DNA from 4 places in the Streptomyces lienomycini genome. Region 1 is predicted to be linked to each of the others. Evidence: riboswitches for the same ligand, from Rfam matches in the RefSeq annotation. Region 1 holds a riboswitch; each other region holds the start of a gene.
What was found. A riboswitch is a leader RNA that binds a small molecule or an ion and turns the genes downstream of it on or off. The one in region 1 is predicted to bind cobalamin.

Region 1 (2,190 bases):
GCCGCGTCGCCGGGGGCGCGGCGGTGAGGGGACGCCGGGCCGGACGGCCCCGCGCCGACCGGCATGCCGTCCTGCCCTGGCTCGTGCGCGGCCTGATCGCGGTGGCGGTGGTCGCCGCCTACTTCCTGCTCCCCCTCGACCAACTGGGCCCGCAGCGCCCCGTGCTGAGCTGGGTGCTGTTCGCCGCGCTGCTGACGGGCGTGGCCGTGCTGCTGCTCCGGCAGATCCGCCACGTGCTCCTCGACCGGCCGGACAGCCGGCCCGGGGTGGTCATCTCGCTGCTGATCGTCCTGTCCGTGCACGTCTTCGCGGCCACCTACTACGCCCTGGCCAAGCAGCCCGGCGAGTTCAGCGGGCTGCGGACCCGGGTCGACGCGCTGTACTTCACCGTGGTCACGCTCGCCACGGTCGGCTACGGGGACATCACCCCGCGGGGGCAGGCCGCCAGGATCGTGGCCGTGCTGCAGATCACGTACAGCTTCGTCTTCCTGACGGCCGCCGCCACGGCGCTGACCACCAGGATGCGCGACATGGTGGTCCGGGGCACCGACCGTGGCCGCTCCCGCTGACCGCGGTGGGGCCCGCTTGTGCCCGCCCCCGTGCGCGCACTACTGTCGCCACGCCTTGGTGAACGGGAAACCGGTGTGATGCCGGTGCGGCCCTCGCCACTGTGAATCGGGAAGTCCGGCTCCGGCCCTCAGGGGCAGCCACTGGGTCCTTGCGACCCGGGAAGGCGGAGCACGGGCGGTGGTACCCGTAAGCCAGGAGACCGGCCAAGGCGCGTCGTCCATCCACGAGGTGCTGGAGAGGGTCTGCTGAGCCATGCACATAGCCGAGGGCTTTCTGCCACCGGCGCACGCGATCGCCTGGGGTGTCGCGTCCGCGCCGTTCGTCGTCCACGGAGTACGGTCACTCACCCGTGAGGTCAGGGAGCACCCGGAGAGCACGCTGCTCCTCGGCGCCTCCGGGGCCTTCACGTTCGTCCTGTCCGCCCTGAAACTGCCGTCCGTCACCGGGAGTTGCTCGCACCCGACCGGCACCGGTCTGGGCGCCATCCTCTTCCGGCCGCCGATCATGGCGGTTCTGGGCACCATCACCCTGCTCTTCCAGGCGCTGCTGCTCGCACACGGCGGGCTGACCACGCTGGGCGCCAACGTCTTCTCGATGGCGATCGTCGGCCCCTGGGCGGGGTACGGCGTCTACCGGCTGCTGCGCCGCTACGAGGTGCCGCTGATGGTCACCGTGTTCTTCGGCGCGTTCGTCGCCGACCTGTCCACCTACTGCGTCACCAGCGTGCAGCTGGCGCTGGCGTTCCCGGACCCGGGCAGCGGGTTCCTGGGCGCGCTCGGCAAGTTCGGGTCGATCTTCGCCGTCACGCAGATCCCGCTCGCGGTCAGCGAGGGCCTGCTGACGGTGGTGGTGATGCGGCTGCTCGTGCAGTCGAGCAAGGGCGAACTGACGCGGTTGGGCGTCCTGTTGGCCAAGGCCGGCGAGCGCGGGGCGGTGGCCCGGTGAAGCGCGGTACGAAGATCAACGCCCTGCTGCTGCTCGTCGTGGTCGCGCTGGCGGTGCTGCCGCTGGTGCTGGGGCTCGGCGACCACAAGGAGGAGCCGTTCGCCGGTGCCGACGCCGAGGCGGAGACCGCGATCACGGAGATCGAACCGGACTACGAGCCGTGGTTCTCGCCGCTGTACGAACCGCCGTCCGGGGAGGTCGAGTCGGCGCTGTTCGCGCTGCAGGCGGCGCTCGGCGCGGGCGTGCTGGCGTACTACTTCGGCCTGCGCCGGGGCCGCCGGCAGGGCGAGCGGCGGGCGGTGACGGGGGCGGCTCTGGCCGATGCGGGGGCGGACACGGCGCCCACCCGGGCAGTGGCGGGGGCAGTGCCGGGGGACGCCCCCGAAGGGGACTGAGTGCTGCCGATCGACGCGGCGGCGCACGGCAGTCGGTGGCGCCGCCGCCATCCCGTGGACAAGGCGGTGCTCGGTCTCGGCCTGACCGTGCTGGCGATCTCGCTGCCGCCCTGGCCGGGCGCGGCGCTGGTGCTGGTGGCGGCGCTCGCGGTACTGCTCGGCCCGGCGGGCGTGCCCGGGCGCCGGCTGTGGCGGGCCTACCGGGTGCCGCTGGGGTTCTGTGTGACGGGGGCGTTGCCCCTGCTGGTGCGGGTCGGGGGCCCCGACGGGTTTCTGGGGG
Region 2 (2,190 bases), 780 kb from region 1:
TGCGCCGGCCGCCCTGGTTCACCGCGGCGACCGAGGCGTCCAGCGTCTTCAGGAACGGGACGATGCCGTTGGAGTGCCCGTTGGTGCCGCGGATCAGCGAACCCCGGGCGCGGACGCGGGAGTAGGCGATGCCGATGCCGCCGGCGTGCTTGGACAGGCGGGCGACCTGGTGGAGGCGGTCGTAGAGGGAGTCCAGCTCGTCCTTGGGCGAGTCCAGGAGGTAGCAGGACGACATCTGGGCGTGCCGGGTGCCGGAGTTGAAGAGGGTGGGGGAGGAGGGGAGGTAGTCCAGGCGGCTCATCAGGCCGTAGAGCGCGGCGACCTCGTCGACCGAGCGGGGGGAGTCGTCCTCGGCGAGTCCGGCGGCGACCCGCAGCAGGAAGTGCTGGGGCGTCTCGACGGCCTTGCGGGTGATCGGGTGGCGCAGCAGGTAGCGGCTGTACAGGGTGCGCAGTCCGAAGTAGCCGAAGCGGTCGTCGGCGGCCGGGTCGACCAGCGCGTCGAGCCGGTCCGCGTGCAGCCGTACGAAGGCCGCGGTGCGGTCGGCGATCAGGCCCTCGCGGTGGCCGGTGGCGACGGAGTCGGTGAAGGTCACGACGCCCTGGGAGGCGGCCTCGGCGCGGATGCCGACGGTCAGCAGCCGGGCGGCCAGCCGGGAGTAGACCGGGTCCTCGGAGATCAGCCCGGCGGCCGCCTCCGTGGCCAGCTCGCGCAGCTCCGCCTCGTCCGCGCGGGCGGACCGGCCGCGCAGCGCGGCGGCGGCCACCCGGCCGGGGTCGGCACCGGGAAGGTCGGCGGTCAGCCCGGTCAGGGTCCGCAGCAGGGCGGCACCGGGGCCGTCGGACTCCTCGGCCGCGGGCGCGGCTGTCACCGGGACGGCGGTCACCGGCGTCGCTGAAGCCGGGTCGGCTGGCGCGATGGTCACGTGGGGCACTCCCTCGCTCGGCACGGGGCCTGGCGGAGGGAGGGCAGGGGGCAGCTCACGAGCGCACGCGGCGTCGCGTCCACCGGCCCACTCCACGAGGCCCGGACGTCATGGCACCCGGACCGGGACGGCCGGGCACACTGTCGACAGGTCCTCGGACTGGACAGGCGTGCGCGCACGTGTGAAGACGTACGGATGCACGCAAGTACACCGTTGCGGGACAGTTCCGGATTCGCACCGGATTCCCCTGCGGCGACAGCGAGCACGAGCATACATCTTGTGCCGGGGGACGCGAGCACCCCCAGATGTTGTGTCCAGGCAGGGTGCCGCGCCCCGTGTCAGAGCGTCAGTTCGTAGGTGAGCAGCATGATGTCGTCCAGCTCCGGCAGGGGATTCCAGTCGCGGTCGGGCGTGCGGGCGAAGCCCAGGCGCTCGTAGAGGCGGTGGGCGGTGCGCATGGTGCGCTGGGTCGACAGCACGACGCTCCGGCAGCCATCGACGGCCCGCGCGCGGTCGACGCAGGCCCGCACGAGGGCCTCGCCCGCCCCGCGACCGCGTGCCTCGCGGTCGACGGCGAGCATGCGTATCTCGGCCTCGCCGGGGCGCGCGATGTCCGCCATGGGGCCGCCGCACGGCACGAAGGTCGCGCCGCCGAGCACCCGGCCGTCGGCCACGGCGACCAGCACCTCGGCGGCCGCGGCGCGCTTGGCCACGTCGCGCAGCTCGTCCAGGTAGGAGTCGCTCTCCCCGAAGTCGAGGAGGCCGTCGCGCAGGTAGGCCTGCGCGGTGATCTCGCCGAGGGTGTCGTACTCCTCGGCCGTTGCCCGCCGGATGACGAAGTCCATGACGCCGAGTGTGCCCGACGGGTACGACAACGGGCCGCCGGATTTCTCCGACGGCCCGTCTCGTTCGCGCGGCGGGGATCAGTGCGAGCTGCCCGCCGTGGCCGGCGGCAGCTCCACCTGGACACCGGCGTCGCCCGCGTCCGCCGTGTAGTCGCCCGGCTTGGTCTCGTCGACGCCGTCGGGCGCCTTGACCGCCCTCAGGACGAAGGTGAGGACCACCGTGACCAGGACGTTCAGCACGAACGCGGTGAGACCGATGTAGCCGATCTCGCCGATGCCGGGGATCTCGTCGGAGGAGCCGCCGAAGTGCGCCTGCGTCGGCGAGGCGACCCCGTAGGCGGCGACCGTGCCGTAGACCATGCCGACCGCCCAGCCGCCGAGCAGCGCCCAGCGGTGGAACCAGCGGGTGAACAGCCCGCC
Region 3 (2,190 bases), 3.6 Mb from region 1:
CCGGCGACACGGAGCAGGGGCCTCCTCCGGTCGACGACTGCGCGCTCAAGGCGTACGCCATGCAGCGCCGCGAGTGGGCCGAGGCGCTCATCGACGTGGAGAACGCCCGGGTGGCCGGAGAGATCCGGCTGATTTCCGCCCGTCTCCTGCTGGGCACGGCGTGCGGGAGCATCCTGCTGTTCAGCATCGCCCTCGCCACGCGGGTCGCGCCCAGCCTTCCGCACGGCTCCGCGTCCCCCCTCACCACTGCCGCCATCGGCGCTTTCGGCGCGGCCCTCCTCGCCGCCCTGGGTGCCGGAATCGGCAGGGCGCTGCGCGGCCGGGCCGCGTCGGCGCCCGCCCAGCCCGTCAGTGGTGGCGCCGCCGAGGCTCCACGGCCGTCAGAGCGCGGTTCAGAACGCGGAGGCGGTCCGTGACAGGAGTGAGCCCCCACCACAGCCCCGCGCCCACGGCCACCGCCGCGGTCACCACCAGCCACACCATGCCCCGGGCGGCACCGCCCGGGGCCAGGAACGCGACCAGCGCGCCCAGCCCGACGGCGAGGACCCCCACCACCGAGCAGTAGAGCGCCAACGGCGCCGCCCCGGTCATCCGGTCTCCACGCGTACCGGGCCACCCCGGGCGCGCGGAAGCGGTCCCTTTGATTCGGTCTGCCATGCGTGTACCTCCCGTCCCCCCGCGCGGCGGTCAGACACCGCGCGAATCCGGGTCCACAAGCCCCGCCAGAAAACCACACCACGACGCGTGACGAAAGGCGAGCACAGCGTGTCGACGTTGCTTCGAGTCACGTACCAGTACGCGTCCGCCCCCGACGGCCATCTCGACGCATGCCTCACCCCCGTCGGTGGAATAGCTGCTCTTGAACCACGCGTGCCCTGACCGTTCGCTTTCGATCGCACCCACCTCCTCCGGCCCACCGGCCGTCACGCGGCCTCGGCACCATCACTCGCCGCCCCACCGCTGTCCCCCGCCCGCGTACACGCGCTTCCGTCCCCTCCAGTCTTCCCAGCCTGCCCACCGGGGAAGAGCCCAGAAAGCGTCGATGTCGTGGACCTGGCGAGCTTTCGACGGTGTGGGCCTCAGCACACCCGGCGCCGCAGGTCAACGCCAGGTTGACGGGTGTTCGCGGGCCGTGGTGGACTTCCGGGGCCATCTACGGCGGCAGGAGAGGAAGCCCGGTGCGAATCCGGCGCGGTCCCGCCACTGTGACCGGGGGTCAGGATTCCCGGGAGCCAGGAACTCTCGCCGCCGTGCTCTTCGAACCAGGGCGCGGACACCCTGAGTGAGGACATATCGCCATGCGCGGCTGCCGTTCCAGGCTCATCAGCGACACGCTTCGACTCTCCCTTCCCACGGCCGGTTGAGCCGTGCGTGCCGGACGCGTCTTCGCGTACGGCGCCGCCGCCGGTCTTCTCGGTGACCTCCTCCTCGGCGATCCACGCCGCGGACACCCGGTCGCCGCGTTCGGCCGTGCCGCGGGTGCCGTGGAACAGGTGCTGTGGCGGGACCACCGGGGGTGGGGCGCGCTGCACACCGTCGTGTGCGCCGGTGGCGCCGCCGCGCTCGGCTCGGCCGCCGCGCGGGCCGTACGCCGCTCTCCCGCCGTCTCCGTCGTACTGACGGGCGCGGCCACCTGGGCGGTGGTCGGCGGCACGTCGCTCGCCCGGGAGGCCGGTGCGATCGGGCGGGCCCTGGAGGCGGGGGACGTCGAGGCGGCGCGGGCGCGGCTGCCGCACCTGTGCGGGCGGGACCCGCAGGCGCTGGACGCCGACGGGATCGCCCGGGCCGTCGTGGAGTCCGTCGCCGAGAACACCTCGGACGCGGTCGTGGGCGCCCTGGTGTGGGGCGCCGTGGCCGGAGTCCCGGGACTGCTCGGTTTCCGGGCCGTGAACACGCTGGACGCCATGGTCGGCCACAAGTCCGCCAGGTACCGCCGCTACGGCTGGGCCTCGGCCCGCCTGGACGACCTCGCGGGCTGGCCGGGCGCCCGTCTGACCGCCGTACTGACCACCGCGGCCGGTGGCGATCCGCGGGGCGCCGTACGCGCCTGGCGTGCGGACGCCGGGCGGCATCCGAGCCCCAACGCCGGGCCCGTGGAGGCGTCGTTCGCGGGCGCGCTCGGCGTGCGGCTCGGCGGGACGCTCTCCTACGGCGGGCGGGTGGAGCACCGGCCCGTCCTCAACGGGGCGG
Region 4 (2,190 bases), 1.4 Mb from region 1:
GTCGTCCCGGATTCCACAGTTCCCTTCGGAAAACCGCAGGTCACAGAGGTGCCCCCGAAATTTCTTCACTCGATCGGGTGGGCGACCAATCCGGACCCGAGCCGGCTTCGGATTACCCGTGTGAGCGAAGAACCGAGACCACGCCGACAGCGAACCGGCGGCTGACCCCGCAACCGGGTCGGCCGGCCTTCACGTAACGGCGCCGCGTACTCGGCGGACCGCCGCACACCACCGCAGCTCTGCACCACGACACCGCTTCAACGCAGCCCTCAAGCTGCCCGTTTTCAGGGAGATTCTCCATGAACGCCCGCATCCGCCGCTCCGCCGTCGCCGTCGTCGCGGCCGCCGTCCTGCCCCTGTCCCTGGCCGCCTGCTCCGACGACGGCGACAGCGGCTCCTCGGACTCCGCCCAGGCCGCCTCCTCGGCGCCCGCGGCGAACGACGACAAGTCGGCCGACACCTCCGGCGGCATGGCGGACTCCGACGAGCCGTTCGGCCCGGCCTGTTCCACGGTGCCGAAGGAGGGCGCCGGTTCGTTCGACGGGATGGCCAAGGACCCGGTCGCCACGGCCGCCTCGAACAACCCGGCCCTGTCCACGCTCGTCTCCGCGGTCAAGAAGGCCGGACTGGTCGACACGCTCAACAACGCCGAGAACATCACGGTCTTCGCGCCGACCAACGACGCCTTCGCCAAGATCCCGAAGGCCGACCTGGACAAGGTCCTCAACGACAAGGCGATGCTCACCGACATCCTGACCTACCACGTCGTGGGCCAGAAGCTCGCCCCCAAGGACCTGGAGAACGGCTCCTTCGACACCCTGCAGAAGTCGAAGCTGACCACCTCGGGCTCGGACGAGTCCTACAAGGTCAACGACTCCGCCGGCGTGGTCTGCGGCAACGTGAAGACCGCCAACGCCAACGTCTACATCATCGACACGGTCCTCATGCCGAAGAGCTGACACGCGGGCGGGCGGACACGTGGGCCGGGGACAGGTCGGGCAGAGGCCCGCCCCCGGCCCACGCGCCGACCCTGTGGTAGCTTGCGCAAGCCAGTCGAACCCACCTGGTGGGTCAGGGAATCCGGTGCGAATCCGGAACTGACGCGCAGCGGTGAGGGGGACGGGCGGAACACGGGCCACTGGCCGGCGTACGCCGGCCGGGAAGGCGTTCCGTCCGGTCGAACCCGAGTCCGAAGACCTGCTGGCACCCGTGCCGCGTGCGGCGCGGGCCGCACCGTACGAACGGGCTTCGCGTACGAGCCCTCGACGCCAGAGGATCTTCCGTGCCCGCAGCGCGCCCCGGCGGTCTCCGCCGCCTCCTCCGCCCCCACCGCGCCGTCCGCGCCCCCGCCCTGCTGCTGTCCGCCGCCCTGCTGGCCTCCGGCTGCGGCGCCGGCGCGAGCACCGACGCCCCGGCCGCCCCGGCCGACGCCGCCGGTCGGCCACGCACCGTCAGTGACTGCGGGCACCAGGTGCGGGTCGCCGCGCCGCCCCGGCGGGCGGTCTCCCTCAACCAGGGCAGCACGGAGATCCTGCTCTCGCTCGGCCTCGCCGACCGCATGGCGGGCACCGCCACCTGGACCGACCCGGTCATGAAGGGACTGGAGAAGGCGAACGCGGGCGTCCCCCGGCTCGCCGACGACATGCCGTCCTTCGAGACGGTCCTGGACGCGGAACCCGACCTCGTCACCGCCTCCTTCGCCTCCACCCTCGGCACCGGCGGCGTGGCCACCCGCGAACAGTTCACCGAACTCGGCGTACCGGCCTACCTGTCCCCGTCCGACTGCGCCGGCAAGGACAACAGCGGCGACGGCGACGGCGTCCGGGCCGAGCCCCTCACCATGGACACCGTCTACGGCGAAGTCCGCGACCTGGCCCGCCTCTTCGGCGTCGAACAGCGCGGCGAGAAGCTCGTCGCCGACCTGAGGTCAAGGGTCGACAAGGCGACATCCGGCATCGACGCCTCCGGCGTCACCCTCATGTACTGGTTCGCCAACTCCACCTCGCCCTACCTGGCGGGCTGCTGCGGTGCCCCGGGCATCATCACCCGCGCGGTCGGCGCCGAGAACGCCATGGACGACACCCACGAGGAGTGGCCGCAGACCGGCTGGGAGACCGTCGCCGACCGGAACCCAGACGTCCTGGTCCTCGGCGACCTCACCCGCAGGTCCCAGACCGCCGAGACGGCGGC

Region 2: it holds a riboswitch for cobalamin, as region 1 does, so the genes downstream of both, BJ961_RS06160 (ribonucleoside-diphosphate reductase subunit alpha) here and BJ961_RS09580 (energy-coupling factor ABC transporter permease) in region 1, are expected to answer to the same signal.
Region 3: it holds a riboswitch for cobalamin, as region 1 does, so the genes downstream of both, BJ961_RS25995 (cobalamin biosynthesis protein) here and BJ961_RS09580 (energy-coupling factor ABC transporter permease) in region 1, are expected to answer to the same signal.
Region 4: it holds a riboswitch for cobalamin, as region 1 does, so the genes downstream of both, BJ961_RS15625 (ABC transporter substrate-binding protein) here and BJ961_RS09580 (energy-coupling factor ABC transporter permease) in region 1, are expected to answer to the same signal.

Annotation. Positions count from the first base shown of each region.
Region 1 covers NZ_CP116257.1:2,076,085-2,078,274, reverse strand. The annotation lists gene BJ961_RS09590 (chloride channel protein) at 1-27, shown strand, start outside; gene BJ961_RS09585 (potassium channel family protein) at 24-569, shown strand; cobalamin riboswitch at 609-792, shown strand; gene BJ961_RS09580 (energy-coupling factor ABC transporter permease) at 823-1,515, shown strand; gene BJ961_RS09575 (energy-coupling factor ABC transporter substrate-binding protein) at 1,512-1,910, shown strand; gene cbiQ (cobalt ECF transporter T component CbiQ) at 1,911-2,190, shown strand, end outside.
Region 2 covers NZ_CP116257.1:1,297,449-1,299,638, forward strand. The annotation lists gene BJ961_RS06160 (ribonucleoside-diphosphate reductase subunit alpha) at 1-925, opposite strand, end outside; cobalamin riboswitch at 1,054-1,197, opposite strand; gene BJ961_RS06165 (GNAT family N-acetyltransferase) at 1,264-1,770, opposite strand; gene mctP (monocarboxylate uptake permease MctP) at 1,849-2,190, opposite strand, start outside.
Region 3 covers NZ_CP116257.1:5,693,125-5,695,314, forward strand. The annotation lists gene BJ961_RS25980 (hypothetical protein) at 1-416, shown strand, start outside; gene BJ961_RS25985 (hypothetical protein) at 413-565, shown strand; gene BJ961_RS25990 (DUF397 domain-containing protein) at 688-927, opposite strand; cobalamin riboswitch at 1,120-1,261, shown strand; gene BJ961_RS25995 (cobalamin biosynthesis protein) at 1,368-2,190, shown strand, end outside.
Region 4 covers NZ_CP116257.1:3,446,609-3,448,798, forward strand. The annotation lists gene BJ961_RS15620 (fasciclin domain-containing protein) at 300-959, shown strand; cobalamin riboswitch at 1,034-1,219, shown strand; gene BJ961_RS15625 (ABC transporter substrate-binding protein) at 1,283-2,190, shown strand, end outside.